DNA from 2 places in the Streptomyces sp. FXJ1.172 genome. Region 2 is predicted to be linked to the other one. Evidence: riboswitches for the same ligand, from Rfam matches in the RefSeq annotation. Region 2 holds a riboswitch; the other holds the start of a gene.
The links. A riboswitch is a leader RNA that binds a small molecule or an ion and turns the genes downstream of it on or off. The one in region 2 is predicted to bind S-adenosylmethionine.
Positions count from the first base shown of each region.

Region 1 (7,795 bases), 5.9 Mb from region 2:
GAGAGCGTTCTGTCCGGCCGCCGGACGCACCTCCTCGTCCGCACGGCGTGCGGGTCGCCGCCGTCGACCAGCCCCGGTGGATCGCCCTCGTCGAAGAGGACTTCCACGTCGCCTGTGTGCGGTCGCCGGAGTCCCGGTAAGACGGTTGGAGGCGGACGCCGATCACGAAAACTGGACGGGCCGCACAAGAAAAGTACAGGCTGGCGATCATCCCTTCTGTGCCGCGATCAGCGCCCTGTACCAGTGGTAGCTGTCCTTGGGAGTGCGCCGCTGCGTGTCGTAGTCGGCGCGGACGATCCCGAAGCGCCCCAGTCGAGGAACAGCCGCCTGCGCCCGCCGTCGACCGGACGTAGGATCTCGACGTCCCCGCTGAAGCACACCTTGCCGGTGACGTCGGGCGGCACGAGGTCGAGGTCGGGGATCGCGCGGTTGGTGGCTGCCTTCGGGTCCACGGCGTAGTGGGCGGTGGTGGTGAGCACTTCGTACGCCCCGGTGCCGGGGAAGCGGTGGCCTGCGGCGAACGGCTCGCGGGTGTGCACCTCGAGCCGGACCGGGCGCTCCGGGACAGGACTCACCGGCCCGCCTTGTGAACCGTCGGGGAAGCGGAGCGCCAGCCCAACTCCGGTGCGATCAGGTGGCGTACGTCGTGCAGGATCTGTTCGTACTCCTCGCGATGGAACTCGTAGGGCAGCTCCAAGCGCAGCTCGGACACCTGCGTGAGGACGGGATCGGCCGCCAGCTGTTCCAGGATCTGTTCCGCGGTGCCGACCACGTCCGGGGCGAACAGGAACCGCTTCGGGCCCAGTGGCGCCAGGGTCTGCGGTTTCAGGGTGCGCTCGTGCCGACTGGCCGCGTAGTCCCGGTAACGGGCCCGGGTGGCCGCGTCGGCGCTGTCGAACGGCACGATCACCCGTCCGAGCGCTAGGCGCGCCGTCGGCCGGTCGTCGCCCAGGCCGCGCCGGTACTCGGAGAGCAGGTTCAGCTGGGCGGTGGTGAAGTCGTCGGTGTTCTCGCCGGAGACGATGTTGCCGGAGAGCAGGTTGAGACCGTTCTCGGCGGCCCAGCGGACCGAGCGCACGCTGCCTCCGCCGTACCAGACCCGCTCCACCAGACCCGGGTTGTGCGGCTGCAGCCGCGGCCGCTGGATGTTGCCCGGCGAGTGGATCACCGTGTCCGGGCCGCCGAGATAGTCGCCGCGCAGGTTGTCGACGAGGCGGGCGATCCTGCCGTACGACAGGTCGAAGCCTCGCCAGTCGCCGTCGTACACCAGGTCGCCGAGCAGTTCGGCGTGTGGCATGCCGGTGCTGAAGCCGACCTGGAGGCGGCCGCGGGACAGGACATCGGCAAGCGCCAGGTCTTCGGCCAGGCGGAAGGGGCTCTCGTAGCCGATCGGGATGACCGCGGTGCCCAGCTCGATCCGCTCGGTGCGCTGTCCGGCCGCGGCGAGGAATACGGCAGCTGAGCCGACGCCGTGTTCGAGGTGGCGCTGGCGGATCCAGGCGCCGTCGTAGCCGAGCCGTTCGCCGTACTCGAAGAGCTGGAGTGTCTCCTCCAGGCCGATGTACGGGTCGTCGTCGGCGAAGTTGCCCGGGGTGAGAAGGGCTAGTGAGGTGATGGTGGGTGTGCTCATGCGACCTTGGTCCTCAGCTCGTGGTGGTCTCGGCGCCGGGGGTGGGGACGCGGCCGCCGGGGATGGCCGCGAGCAGCTGTCGGGTGTACTCGTGGCGGGGGCTGGTGAACAGTTTCTCCGGCGGGCCTGTCTCGACGACGCGGCCGGCCCGCATGACGGCGACCTGGTGTGCGATCTGCCGTACGACGGCCAGGTCGTGCGAGATGAACAGGTACGCCACGCCCTGCGGCACGAGTACGGCTTCGACAAGCCGGTGCTATGTCCGGGTCGCCACGGGTGACGTTCCCCCAGGCCGCGTCGCAGACGCCGGACTGGAGCGTCGGCGCCAGCTGGGTGACCTGGAGCTGCTTGAGGGACACGTCGACACCGACGGCCTTGAGCTGCTGCTGGATCAGTTCCAACGCGGGCTGGTTGGTGGCCGAGTTGGGTATCCAGTCGATGGTCAGGCTCAGCTTCTTGCCGTCCTTGGTGCGGATGCCGTCGCTGCCGGTCTTCCAGCCGGCCGCGTCCAGCAGCGACTTGGCTTTGGCCGCGTCGGACGCCAGGTCGGAGGCGAGGCTGGTGTAGTCGGGTGTGGTGTGGGCGAGGACGCTGGTCGCCGGCTGGGTGCCGGTCGGGAACACGGTGTCCGCGATCTGCTGCCGGTCGACGGCGTACAGGGTCGCCTGGCGCACTCGCGCGTCCTTCAGGACCGGCCGTGAGTTGTTGAGGCCGAGACCGAACACGACGCCGGGGTTGGCCCGTCGCTGCAGGGTGACCTGACCGCCCTTGAGCGCCGTCTCGTTGGCCTTGCCGACGCTGCTGATCGCGTCGACCTGGCCGGACTGGAGGCCTCCGGCCCGTACGCTGCGGGGTCTCCCTCACGCTCGCCGACGACTCGATCCCCAGCGAATGGGTCGAAGTGGCCTGCAGGAACTGGGAGTTGGGCTGGCTGAACGTCACCTTGACGGTGAGCGGGTCGACTGCCGTGGTGCTCTTGACGCCGCTCAGGTAGCCCTCGGCGAGAGTCCCCAGGGCGCCGAGCTTCGGCACCGCGTCGAAGTTGTCCTTGACGGCCTGCGCGGTCAGCTTCGAGCCGTCGCTGAAGGTGACACCCGACCTCAGATGGAACGTGAACGTCGTGGCGTCGGAACTGACCTTCCAGCTCTTCGCCAGCCACGGCACGATCTTGGCGGTCTTCGGGTCCTGGTCCGTCAGGGAGTCCACGATCTGGCGCACCGAGTAGATGGTCTCGTTGCTGGCGACCTGCTGCGGATCCACGCAGCCGGCGTCCGAACCCACCGCGAAGGTCAGGGTGCCGCCGGACTTGGGCTGCCCGGCGCCGCTGCCGGAACCGCCGCCGCCGGAGCCGCAGGCGGTCAGCAGAACACTGGTGGTCACGACGGCGGTCAGTGCCGCCCACCGGGAGGTTCTGACATCGGAAAGTGCAGTCACGGAGGGCTTCTCCTGCTCGTGTCACCAGGCACGGATGTGGTGCAGGGCACGGCCGTGCGTGGGCGTGCGGCCCCGGCCGGCGCGACGCCGGTGCCGGGGGAGCGCTGTGCAGAGGGGGGATCAGAGCGAAAGGGGGGATCAAAGACAGACGGAGATCAGGCGCAGGCGGGTGCGGCGACGACAGGTGCCGTACTGCGACCAGCGGCGGGAAGGCCCGTCAGGCCTGACAGAGACAGCTCGTCGAGCGCTTGAGGTCGATGTGACGCCGGCGCGAGAGCCGGGAGAACACGGTGGTGCCGGCGAAGCGGGCGCTGAGGTCACCACCGTGCCGCATATCGGTCCTCCATATATCCGGCCCCGGTCACGGGTCACGCGCTTGCGGACATCATCGGTGATCCCGCCGGGCTTTCACCTGGAGCACCCCACCGCGTGGGAGGGTTGCCGGTCAGCGAGCCAGGGCTTGACGCTGACACTCAATGCCGTTCGTGATCGTACGGAGCGGTCTTGTCGGTACGTCAATGGCGCAAAAGGACGCCTTGTACGGGGAGTCGGGGCGAGAGTGCGCCCAGCTCAGGAGCCGCCGCGCTCGCGGGGGATCTTCTGGCCGGCTTCGATCGCCACCGGCAGCCGGTTCTCGGCTGGGGGCAGCGGGCAGGTGGCCAGGTCCGTGTAGGCGCACGGCAGGTTGGTGGCACGGTTGAAGTCCAGGACGACCGTACCGTCGGCGGCGGGCGGATCGAGGGCCAGGGCCCGGTTGGCGGCGTAGGTGGTGACCCCGGAGGTCTCGTCGGTGAACAGCACCATCAGCCGTCCCGCACCGTGGCCGGGGAACACGGTCAGCGACAGCGGGCGCCCGTCGAGTTCGAACTCGACTCTGCCCGGGGCGTCGTAGACATGCTCAAGGCCCTCGACCGCAGCGCCCACGGTGGTCGGCCGCGGAGTGTCGAAGGGGATGTAGCGGCCCGTCACGGCCCAGCGCGGGTCGGGGGCGTAGGCAGGCGTTCCGGTGAAAGCCGTGCGCAGCGGCGCGTCCGGGTGCCGGGGGCGCACGATGTCCTGGCCGCCGCGCCTGGCGACCTCGATGACGGCGTCTCCCCAGAGGGCGTCGACGCCGCCGCGCTCGGGAAGCACGCCGAAGCGGTGCTCGCCGCGCACCGGCGCCCCGTCGACGACCAATTCCTCGGCGTCGTCGAGGTCTACGACGACGCCTTCGGGGCCGGTGCGCCACGCGCCGGGCGCGTCCGGGAAGCGCTGGGGTCGGTCGTCGAGCCAGTGCAGGCCGGTGATCGCCAGGAACCCGTGAGGGGCGGCGAGCCGGGCCTCCTGGGCTCGGTACCACTCCAGCCAGGTCTCGGTGAAGGCGTGGAGGTCCGTGGTGGCGGCCTCGGTGGTCATGGGGAATCTCCTTTGTGCCGGGGGGCCTTCGGGCAGGGGATACAGGGGGTTGTCGAGCGGACGGGTGTACTCAGCCGGCCAGTTCGCCGAGGAGTCGCCAGGTGCGTCGGCGATCGGCTTCTCCCGCGATCTCGGTGCCCGAGAACACGACCTCGGTGGCGCCGGCGTCGCGGTAACGGCGTACCTCGGCCTCGACCGTCTTCTCGTCGCCGATCACGGCCAGGTCGGCGGCCCGCCCGCCGCCGGAGAGTTCGATGACTCGCGCGTAGGAGGGGATCTGTTCGTAGAAGGCGAGGTTCTGGGTGGCCTTGGCCCGCACCGCGTCGACATCGTCCGTGACCACGCCGGGCACCAGGGCCACGATCCTGGGCGCGGGGCGGCCTGCGGCCTCGGCCGCGGCGTTCAGGGCGGGCACGATGTGGTCCGCCAGGGCGCGCGGTCCTGCCAGATAGGGCAGGATTCCGTCGGCAAGCTCGCCGCTGGCCCGCAGAGCCTGCGGCCCCATCGCGGCGACGAGCAGGGGGACGCCGTTCTCGGCACCTGGTACCCGCGCCGGGATCGGTGTGGTGGCGGTGAGCAGCTCGCCGTGGAAGTCGGCCGTACCGGTCTTGGTCAACTGCCGCAGGGCGGTGAGGAATTCGCGCAGCCGGGCGATGGGTCGTTCGAAAGGCAGGCCGAAGCCCGTCTCCGTCAGCAGTTTCGTGCCCAGAGCCAGACCGAGGTGATAGCGGCCGTGGGTCGCGGCCTGGGCGGTCTGGGCCTGGCTGGAGACGAGCAGCGGGTGTCGACCGAAGACGGGGATAGCGGAGGTGCCGACCTGCAGTCCGGGCACCTCGCGCCCGACGATCCCCGCGAGCTGGGGTGAGTCCGCGCCGAAGGTCTGCCCGAACCAGGCCGACGTGACACCGAACTCGGCGGCTTCCCGGGCCAGTTGGACGGTGGCGTCGACCTGGTTCGGCGCGTCGGACGCGTTGAGCGCTACTCCAACAGTCATGTCAGTCAGAACGGGCGTCGTCCGAACCCGCATTCCGGTCGGCGTGTGACAGCTTCTTGTCAGTCATGTGTACAAGGGCCGGCTCGGAGGCTCAGCCCGCCTGTCGTCGGTCCGGTGCGGACCTGTGGGTGAGGGGTGCGCGCAGGCCGAGGTGCTCGCGCAGGGTGGTGCCGCTGTACTCGGTGCGGTAGATCCCGCGGTCCTGCAGCTCCGGGACGAGCAGGTCGACGATGTCGTCGAGGCCGTCTGGGATGAGGTAGGGCGTGACGTTGAAGCCGTCGATCGCGCCGTGCCGCACGAAGTGGGCGAACTTGTCGGCCAGGCCGGACGGGGTGCCGACGTGCCCGCGCTGTGGGCCGAGCGCGATGACGGTCTCGCGCAGCGACCAGCCGTGCGCCTCCGCCTTCGCCCGCCATTCGGCCACAACCGCGCGCGGGTCGGTGATGCGCCGGGCGCCGAAGGAGCCGTCGTTCTCGGTGACGACCGGATCCTCGTTGGGCAGCGGGCCGTCGGCGTCGCGGTCGGACAGGTCGATGCCCCACAGCAGTCCGGCGATCCCCAGCGCCGTGGCGGGTGTGACCTGCTGGAGCCGGATCCAGCGCTTCTTCTCCTGGGCCTCCTCCTCGGTGGCGCCGATGATGATCTCGGTGCCGGGCAGGATCCGCAGGTCGTCGTCGGGTCGGCCGACGGCGCGCAGACGGGTGCGTATGTCCTCGGCAAAGGCGAGTGCGTCGTCGAAGACGTTGCCGTGCGCGGAGAAGATGACGTCGGCGTTGCGGGCGGCGAAGTCGCGTCCCTCGCCGGAGTCACCGGCCTGGAAGATCACCGGGTGGCCCTGGGCGCTGCGCGGCAGGGTCGGGGCGAGGTCGACGTCGAACTGCGCTCCGCGGTGCCGTACTCGGTGTACGGCACCGGGCACCGACCATTCCCGTGCACCCGCGGAGTCGGCGATTGCTCCGTCCCCCCAGCCGTCCCACAACGCGCGGGCGACGGTGAGGAACTCCTCGGCGCGCCGATAGCGGTCGGCGTGGTCGAGGTAGCCGCCGCGGCGGAAGTTCGCGCCGGTCCAGGCGTTGTCCGTGGTCACCACGTTCCAGCCGGCGCGGCCCTCGGAGAGCAGGTCGAGTCCGGAGAGGCGGCGGGCCAGATCGGCGGGTTCGTTGAAGGTGGAGTTGGAGGTGGAGACCAGGCCGATCTGGTGGGTGACCGCGGCCAGCGCCGCGAGCTGGGTGATGGCGTCCGGCCGTCCGGCCACGTCGAGGTCATGGATTCTGCCGTCGACCTCGCGCAGCCGCAGTCCCTCGCCGAGGAAGAACGCGTCGAACAGGCCCCGTTCGGCGGTCTGGGCGACCCGGCGGAAGGAGGCAGGGTCGATCTGGGAGCCGCTGTCGGGGGCGGACCAGATGGTCCAGTGGTTGACGCCCTGGAAGAACACTCCGAAGTGCAGCTGGGCGTGTGGCCGGGGGACGTCGAGGGGGTCGGTGCGGGTCATCGGGCATCCTCCTGGGCGGCCGCGGCCATGGCTGCGAAGCGATTGGCGGGGCGCTCCAGACCCAGGGTCGAGCGCAGGGACGTACCGGGCAGCGGGCGGGCGACGAGGCGTCGCTCGGACAGGGCCGGCAGGACGAGGCGGGAGAGGACGGGCAGGTCCTCGTCCAGCACCAGCGGGTGCAGCCGTACGCCGTCGACGTGACGGCTCAACTCAGCCAGCAGTGAGACCAATTGGTCCGCCGAGCCGACGTGACGCAGCCACCTCCGGTCGGTCCACGACGCGTGCCGTTCCAGGTCGGCGACGCGCTCGGCGGCCGAGGCCTGCGGGGTGTCCAGCGCCACGTCGACCTCGGCGAAGACGCGGGGCGTACCGGCGGCGGCAGCGGCCGCGGCGACTTCCGCGAGTTCGCGCCCTTCGACGAGAGCGACGTCGAGCTGTGCGGCGGGAACCCGGTCCGGCCTGCCCAGGACGACAAGCTGCCCCTGAGGCGGGCGCGGCACGATCGCCGGGCCCTTGACGGCATACGCCTCGCCCGTGAAGTCGATGTAGTGCAGCCGCTCGCGGTCGAGGTAGCGGCTGGTGGCCACGGACCGGATGACCGCGTCGTCCTCCCACGAGTCCCACAGGGCGCGGGCCACCTCCACGCCGTCACGGGACTCCCGGGCCCGTGCGGCGGCGTCGGCGATCAGCTGCCGCCCCCAGGCACGCGCCGCCTCGGCACGCTCCTCCTCCGTCACCACCCACCCGGCGCGACCGGCGGAAATGTGGTCCAGGGACGCCAGCTGGCCGGAGACATGGAAGGGTTCGGCATACGTGACCGGGACGACGGGCGCGATCCCGATGGTGCTCG
Region 1 covers NZ_CP119133.2:776,014-783,808, reverse strand. Annotated here, with positions in the region: gene A6P39_RS03865 (hypothetical protein) at 1-140, shown strand, start outside; partial or broken gene A6P39_RS03860 (family 1 glycosylhydrolase) at 208-306, opposite strand; gene A6P39_RS03855 (LLM class flavin-dependent oxidoreductase) at 572-1,630, opposite strand; partial or broken gene A6P39_RS03850 (ABC transporter ATP-binding protein) at 1,644-1,853, opposite strand; partial or broken gene A6P39_RS03845 (ABC transporter substrate-binding protein) at 1,888-3,064, opposite strand; gene A6P39_RS03840 (putative leader peptide) at 3,282-3,398, opposite strand; SAM riboswitch class IV at 3,432-3,545, opposite strand; gene A6P39_RS03835 (DUF1684 domain-containing protein) at 3,635-4,459, opposite strand; gene A6P39_RS03830 (LLM class F420-dependent oxidoreductase) at 4,530-5,453, opposite strand; gene A6P39_RS03825 (NtaA/DmoA family FMN-dependent monooxygenase) at 5,545-6,945, opposite strand; gene A6P39_RS03820 (LLM class flavin-dependent oxidoreductase) at 6,942-7,795, opposite strand, start outside.
Region 1: linked by a shared signal. The riboswitch ahead of A6P39_RS03840 (putative leader peptide) and the one ahead of A6P39_RS30015 (aminotransferase class V-fold PLP-dependent enzyme) in region 2 are both predicted to bind S-adenosylmethionine.

Region 2 (7,795 bases):
TCCTCGGCATGTTCACCGGCTTCACCGGTTACTCGCTGCCGGACGACCTGCTCTCCGGCACCGGTGTCCGTTTCATGGAGGGCGCGATCCTGTCCGTGCCGATCATCGGCACGTACCTGTCGTTCTTCCTCTTCGGCGGTCAGTTCCCCGGCCACGACTTCGTCGCCCGGTTCTACTCGATCCACATCCTGCTGCTGCCCGGCATCATGCTCGGCCTGATGGTCGCGCACCTGATCCTGGTCTTCTTCCACAAGCACACGCAGTTCGCGGGTCCGGGCAAGTCCGAGAAGAACGTCGTCGGCATGCCGCTGCTGCCGGTCTACATGGCCAAGGCCGGAGGCTTCTTCTTCCTGGTCTTCGGCGTCATCGCGGCCATCGCGGCGGTCGCCCAGATCAACCCGATCTGGGCCATGGGCCCCTACCGTCCGGACCAGGTGTCCACCGGCGCCCAGCCCGACTGGTACATGGGCTTCGCCGAGGGTCTGATCCGCTTCATGCCGGGCTGGGAGGTCAACATCTGGGGTCACACGCTCGTCCTGGGCGTGTTCATCCCGCTGGTCCTCTTCCCGCTGGTCCTGGCGGCGATCGCGGTCTACCCGTTCATCGAGTCGTGGGTCACCGGCGACAAGAGCGAGCACCACATCCTGGACCGCCCGCGCAACGCCCCGACCCGTACCGCGTTCGGTGTCGCCTGGGTGACGATCTACATGATCACCCTGGTCGGCGGCGGCAACGACCTGTGGGCCACGCACTTCCACCTGTCGATCAACGCCGTGACCTGGTTCGTCCGGATCTTCTTCTTCGCCGGCCCGGTCATCGCGTTCATCGTCACCAAGCGGATCTGCCTCGGCCTGCAGCGCCGCGACCGCGACAAGGTGCTGCACGGTCGCGAGACCGGCATCATCAAGCGGCTGCCGCACGGTGAGTTCATCGAGGTGCACGAGCCGCTCAGCCAGGAGCAGCTGCACACGCTCACCGCGCACAAGCAGTACGAGCCGGCCCAGATCGGCCCGGCGGTCGACGAGAACGGTGTCCAGCGCAAGGTGCCGACCTCGGAGAAGCTGCGGGTGAAGATGTCCAACGCCTACTACGGCGAGGACAGCCAGATCCCGAAGCCGACCGTCGACGAATACAAGGAGATCACGAGCGGCCACGGCCACCACTGATCCCCGCGTCGCCACGCCACGCTGAAGGGCCCCGTCCGGCTTACGGACGGGGCCCTTCGCCCTGTCCTGGGGCCGATAAGGTGGCATCACCACTGGTTTCGACCCAGTGGTCTCGCAGGTACGACACCCAGGAGCGGCTATGAGCGCTGTGACCCCCGCTGGAGGCGACACCACGGCGGGCCGCTCCTGGCCCGCCCTGCTGAACGGCCTGCTCAGCGGCCATGACCTGTCCGCCGACGACACCGCGTGGGCGATGGACCGGATCATGCGCGGCGAGGCGACCGACGCGCAGATCGCCGGCTTCGCGGTGGCGCTGCGGGCCAAGGGGCAGACGGTGGAAGAGATCACCGGTCTGGTCCGCACGATGTACGAGCACGCGAACGTGATCGAGGTGCCCGGCCGGACCGTCGACATCGTCGGCACCGGCGGCGACGGGGCGCGGACGGTGAACATCTCCACGATGTCGTCGCTGGTCGTCGCCGGCACGGGCGCCAAGGTGGTCAAGCACGGCAACCGCGCCGCCTCCTCCGCCTCCGGATCCTCCGACGTCCTCGAGAAGCTCGGCGTCAACCTCGACCTCACGCCCCGGCGGGTGGCCGAGGTCGCCGAGGAGGCCGGCATCACCTTCTGCTTCGCGGTGAAGTTCCACCCCGCGCTGCGCCATGTGGGCGCCGCCCGCGGCCAGTTGGGCATCCGCACGGTGTTCAACCTGCTCGGTCCGCTGACCAACCCGGCGAAGGTACGGGCCCAGGCGGTCGGCGTGGCCGTGGCGCAGGAGGCGCCGATCGTCGCGGGCGTGCTCGCCGGGCGCGGCAACTCCGCGCTGGTCTTCCGGGGCGACGACGGCCTGGACGAGCTGACGACGACGTCCACCTCCCGGGTCTGGGTCGTCCGGGACGGCAAGGTCACCGAGGAGGTCTTCGACCCGCGCGAGGTCGGCCTCGGCCTCGTCCCCGTGGAGGCCCTGCGCGGCGGCGACCCGGCCCACAACGCGGACGTGGCCCGCCGGCTGCTCGAGGGCGAGCCGGGTCCGGTCCGCGACGCCGTCCTGCTCAATTCCGCGGCGGCCCTGGTCGCGCTGCACCCGGCGGACGCCCCGCTCGCCGAGCAGCTGCGCGCCGGCATGGTCCGGGCCGCCGAGTCGATCGACTCGGGCGCGGCGAAGCGGGCGCTGGAGCGCTGGGTGGCGGCGACCAACGCATAGCGGTCACCGGCGTCACCGACGGGCGTCCCGCGATCCGGACTCGGGTTGCGGGACGCCGATCATCTGACGTAGTTTCCTGGACCAGGTCATGAGTGACAGTCATGAGGCCCCGGCCGACTGTCCGGCAACCCTCCGTCCGTGGCGGGGTGCCCCGGGTGAAGACCAGGCCGTGGGCAGCGAGGTCCACGGCAAGCGCGGACCCCTCGAGAGCCAGGGGTCCTGGTCGTCGAGGAGCCTTCCGTGAGCAAGCGAATGCGATAGGGCCGCCGAGCCCCGCCTCCGCACACCCTTCTTCTCTTCTTTCCGTACGCCTTCTGTGCCGTACGTTCTCACGGGAGTTCACCCATGTCTGTCTTCACCGCTGCCGCCGACCAGTCCGTATGTGCCCCGCTGGCCGTTCTGGGCCGGGATGTCACCGTTCCGCTCGTCACCGGCGGCGAGGTCACCTACGCCGCCCTCGACTACGCGGCCAGCGCCCCCGCCCTGCAGCGCGTCTGGGACGACGTGGCCGCCTACGCGCCGTACTACGGCAGCGTCCACCGCGGCGCCGGCTACCTCTCCCAGCTCTCCACCGACCTGTTCGAGAACGCCCGCGCGACGGTCGCCCGCTTCCTCGGCTGCCGCGCCGACGACCAGGTGGTCTTCACCCGCTCGACGACGGACTCCCTCAACCTGCTCGCCCGCGCCCTCCCCGCCGGCTGCCAGGTCTTCGTCTTCGAGACCGAGCACCACGCCTCGCTGCTGCCCTGGCAGGACGCGAAGGTCACCTACCTGAACGCCCCGCGCACCCCGCGCCAGGCCGTCGAGACCCTGGAGCGGGCCCTCGCCGACCGCGACCCGCACGGCCCGGCGCTGGTCTGCGTCACCGGTGCCTCCAACGTCACCGGCGAGCTGTGGCCGGTGCGCGAGCTGGCCGCCGCCGCGCACGCCCATGGCGCCCGGATCGTCCTGGACGCCGCCCAGCTGGCCCCGCACCACCCGGTGGACGTCCGGGACCTGGACGTCGACTGGGTCGCCTTCTCCGGGCACAAGCTGTACGCCCCCTTCGGCTCCGGTGTCCTCGCGGGCCGCGCCGACTGGCTGCGCGCGGCCGAGCCGTACCTCGCGGGCGGCGGTGCCAGCCGCAAGGTCACCCGGCGTCCGGACGGGGGAGTGGCCGTGGAGTGGCACGAGAGCGCCGCCCGGCACGAGGCGGGTTCCCCGAACGTCATCGGCGCCTATTCCATCGCCTCGGCGTGCAAGGCGCTCACCGAGGCCGGCTGGGACGGCCTGGTCGCCCGCGAGCGGCAGCTGATCGCCCGGGTCCGCGCGGGCCTGGCCGAGGTCCCGCAGGTGAAGGTGCTGTCCCTGTTCGGCGACGACGCCCCGCGGGTCGGCGTGATCTCCTTCGTGGTGGAGGGCTGGAACAGCTCCCACTTCGCCGCCGCGCTCTCCGCCGAGTACGGCATCGGCGTCCGCGACGGCCTCTTCTGCGCCCACCCCCTGGTCCGCACCCTGCTGGGCAGCGACCCGCAGACCCAGGGCGAGTGCGGCGCCCCGGAGGCGGCCCCGGGCGAGAAGTCCCTCAACGCCATCCGCGTGAGCTTCGGCGCGGGCACCCCCGACGAGCACGTCGAGCGCTTCGTGAACGCCGTGCGGGAACTGGTGACCGAGGGTGCGAAGTGGACGTACCGCACGGAGGACGGCCGCTGCGTGCCTGCCGTGTGAGCCGGCCCCCCGTCGAGGAGCGGGTCGAGGCGGTTTTCAGCCGGTCAGGAGTCCAGCCCGATCGCGAAGGCCGCCTCGAGGTCGTGCTGGGAGTAGGTACGGAACGCCACGTGCGTGTCCGTGCCCTCCACACCGGGGATCTTGCTGATCCGCCCCGGGATGACCTCGGCGAGATCCTCGTGCCGGCCCACCCGGACCATCGCGATCAAGTCGTACGTACCGGTGACGGAGAAAACCTCGCTCACCGAGTCCAGCGAAGCGATCTGCTCCGCGATCTCGGGGATCCGGTCCACGCTGGTCTTGATGAGGACGATCGCGGTGATCACGGCTGGTTCTCTCCCTCGGGTGCCGGAGCTGCGGTGCACTTCACTCTAGTCCCACGCCCGTAACGCACCCACGCGTAGACGAAGCCCAGCCCGAACCCCACCAGGTGCGCCAGATACGCCACCCCGGGCCCGTCGGAGGCCTGCTCCGCCGCCGCCCACTGCACCGCCGCCCAGAACGGCAGCACGACCCAGGCGGGGAACCGCAGCGGCAGGAAGAGCAGGAACGGCAGCAGGCTGGTCACGCGGGCCCGGGGGAACAGGAAGAGGAACGCGCCGAGGACCGCCGAGATCGCCCCGGACGCGCCCACCAGCGACTCCTCGGACGAGGTGTTGGCGGCCGCGTAGCCCAGCAGGGCCAGGTAGCCGCAGCCGGTGTAGAAGAGGGTGAACTCGACCCGGCCCATCCGCTCCTCGGTCATCGCCCCGAAGACGAAGAGGAAGAGCATGTTGCCGAGCAGGTGCACCCAGCTGCCGTGCACGAACAGCGCCGTGGCGGGCGTGAGGACCTCGCGGGCCGGTCCGTCGAACAGCTCGGCCGGCACCACGCCCCAGTGCCGGAAGTAGGCCCGCTGGGCGGTGGCGAGCGCCTCCCCGGTGCCGTAGCCGGGGGTGAGCCCGGAGGCCGGGCCGAGGACGAAGAGCAGGCAGCACAGGGCGATGAGGCCATGGGTGATGGGTGCCGATGTGCTCCGGACCGCTCTGAGGGTCCTGCCGGTCGCCGTGCTCAGCTGGCTGATCATGAACACAGAGCATGACGTAACGGGACGCATGCCGACAGACCGCCTCGCCGTCGTGGACGGACGGGCGGTGAGTCCCCGGCAGGCCGTAGGGTTACGGCCACACGCGTCGGCCGGCGACGTGGAGGAGCGAACGAGAAGGAAGCGGACTGCCACGATGACGGTTCCCCTGCCGACCGCGACCACCCGGTGGCGCTGCACCCTGTGCGGCAACCTGACCCGGTTCGACGTGACCCGTTCGTCGAAGGTCGTCGAGTACGTCCATCTCGATCTGGCCGGTGAGCCGAAGGTGGAGGAGCGCGAGGTGGTCAGTGAGACCATCGAATCGGTGCGCTGCCGCTGGTGCAACGCGGTGGACCAGGTGGAACTCGTGGACAGGCCGGGCATCGACTCCTGAGCGGAGCGGCTCGCAGAGACATTGGGGTGTGACGGATGGTGGAGACCGCAGGCGGGGGGCCGGGCGACGGCACCGCTGAGGTGCTTGACCGTCCGCTGCCCGACGGCGTGCGCCGGCGGGTCGTGCAGATCGTCTCGGACGGCTTCGGCGGACTGACCCTGACCGAACTGCCCGCCCAGCTCAGGCAGTACGCCCGGTTCGCCCCCAACCGCCGGGCAAAGTTCGCCGGGAACGCGATGGCGGCGGCGCTGGAGACCGATGCGCTGTTCCGGCAGCGGATCGGGGAGAAGCTCAGAGAGGCGCAGCCGGAACTCACCGGCGCCCTCGACTCAGGCTCCCCGCCCCCGGCCGCGGACCCGCTCGACGTGGCGGCCGCGGCCTACGTACTGCGCCCGGCGGGCTGGGTGAAGCTGGTCGCCGCGGCCGGCGAGGAGGCCCAGCGCGCGGACGCCGAGCGGGCGGACGAGGAGAGCCGGGCCGAGCTGGAGCGGCTGCGCGCGGAGCTGGCGCAGTCCCGCGAGCACACCCGCGCCGAGGCCGAACGGCTGCGCGCGGAGCTGGAGTCGGCGAAGAAGGAAGCGGAATCGCTTCACCGCAAGCTCCGTGCCGCCCTCAGCGACGTCAAGCGCGGCGAGGCGGCGCTGCGCAAGGCGCAGGGCGAGATGGACGCCGTACGGGCCGAGGCGCAGACGCAGGTGTCGGCTGCCGAGAGCGAGTCCCGGCGGCTCAAGGCCCGTCTCGGCGAGGCCGAGGCGGCGCTGGAGGCCACCCGCCGGGCCGCCCGCGAGGGCCGCAGCGTGGAGGACATGCGGGTACGGCTGCTGCTGGACACCCTGCTGGACGCCGCGCAGGGCCTGCGCCGCGAACTCGCCCTGCCGCCGGTCTCGGTGCGTCCCGCCGAGACCGTGGACGCGGTCGAACCGGGCCGTATGACCCCGAAGGACATCGCGGCACGCGCCCTGTCCGAGAACGATCCGGCCATCCTCGACCAGCTGCTCGCGCTGCCGCAGGCGCATCTGGTGGTCGACGGCTACAACGTCACCAAGACCGGCTATCCGCAGATGCCGCTGGAGAAGCAGCGCCTGAGGCTGCTGGGCCAGCTCTCGGCGCTCGCCGCACAGACCGGCGCCGAGGTGACATGCGTCTTCGACGGCGCCGAGCTGGCCGCGCCCGTGCTGCTCGCGCCGCCGCGCGGGGTGCGGGTGCTGTTCTCCAAGCCGGGTGTCACGGCCGACGAGCTGATCCGCCAGCTGGTGCGCGCGGAGCCGCCGGGCCGCCCGGTCATCGTCGCCTCCACCGACCGGGAGGTGGCCGACGGTGTCGCCAAGGCGGGTGCCCGTCCGGTGGCGTCTGCGGTGCTTCTCAAGCGACTGTCCTGAAGGTCCAACGGGCATATGCAATGCCCGAATTGGCCGTATCGTGACGCAACGTAGTGTCAATCGCGCATCACTCCATGTGAGTCGAGTGCAAAGAATGCATTGCGTGATGGGATTTTCTGCTGTGAGGATTTGAACTGATCACAAGAGGGTCACTAGGGTCAGGCCTCGAACCTCCGAACGGGTGATCACTCACTCACTCACAAGAAGGAGTTCGTCCCCCGTGGCGTCCCACCGTCGACCCAAGCAGCAGAGTCGCGCCCGCGTGACCGTGCTGACCACCGCAGCCGCGGCTGCCGTCGTGCTGAGCGCGAACGCCGCCAACGCCGCGCCGAGCCAGAAGCTCAGCAAGGACCAGGTCAAGGCCAAGGTCGACGATCTCTACCAGCAGGCGGAGCAGGCCACCGAGAAGTTCGACGGTGCCCAGGCCAAGCAGCAGAAGCTGCAGAAGGAAATATCCACCATCCAGGACAATGTCGCCCGGGGTCAGCAGGACCTCAACAAGCTGCGCGACAGCCTGGGTTCGCTGGCCACCTCGCAGTACCGCTCCGGCGGTATCGACCCCTCGGTCCAGCTCTTCCTGTCCTCCAACCCGGACGACTTCCTCGACAAGGCCTCCACGCTCGACCAGTTGAGCGCCCAGCAGGTCGACGCACTGAAGAAGATTCAGGACAAACAGCGCGAACTGGCCCAGGAGCGCGCCGAGGCCACGGAGAAGCTCAAGGACCTCTCCGCCACGCGTACCCAGCTGGAGCAGAACAAAAAGGACGTCCAGGGCAAGCTCGCCGACGCGCAGAAGCTGCTCAACACCCTGACGGCCAAGGAGAAGGCGGACCTGGCCGCCGAGCAGCAGCGGGCCGACCGCTCCTCCAGCCAGCGCGT
Region 2 covers NZ_CP119133.2:6,688,812-6,696,606, forward strand. Annotated here, with positions in the region: gene qcrB (cytochrome bc1 complex cytochrome b subunit) at 1-1,166, shown strand, start outside; gene trpD (anthranilate phosphoribosyltransferase) at 1,306-2,370, shown strand; SAM riboswitch class IV at 2,455-2,571, shown strand; gene A6P39_RS30015 (aminotransferase class V-fold PLP-dependent enzyme) at 2,716-4,077, shown strand; gene A6P39_RS30020 (Lrp/AsnC family transcriptional regulator) at 4,122-4,403, opposite strand; gene A6P39_RS30025 (rhomboid family intramembrane serine protease) at 4,400-5,143, opposite strand; gene A6P39_RS30030 (hypothetical protein) at 5,298-5,537, shown strand; gene A6P39_RS30035 (NYN domain-containing protein) at 5,573-6,916, shown strand; gene A6P39_RS30040 (C40 family peptidase) at 7,137-7,795, shown strand, end outside.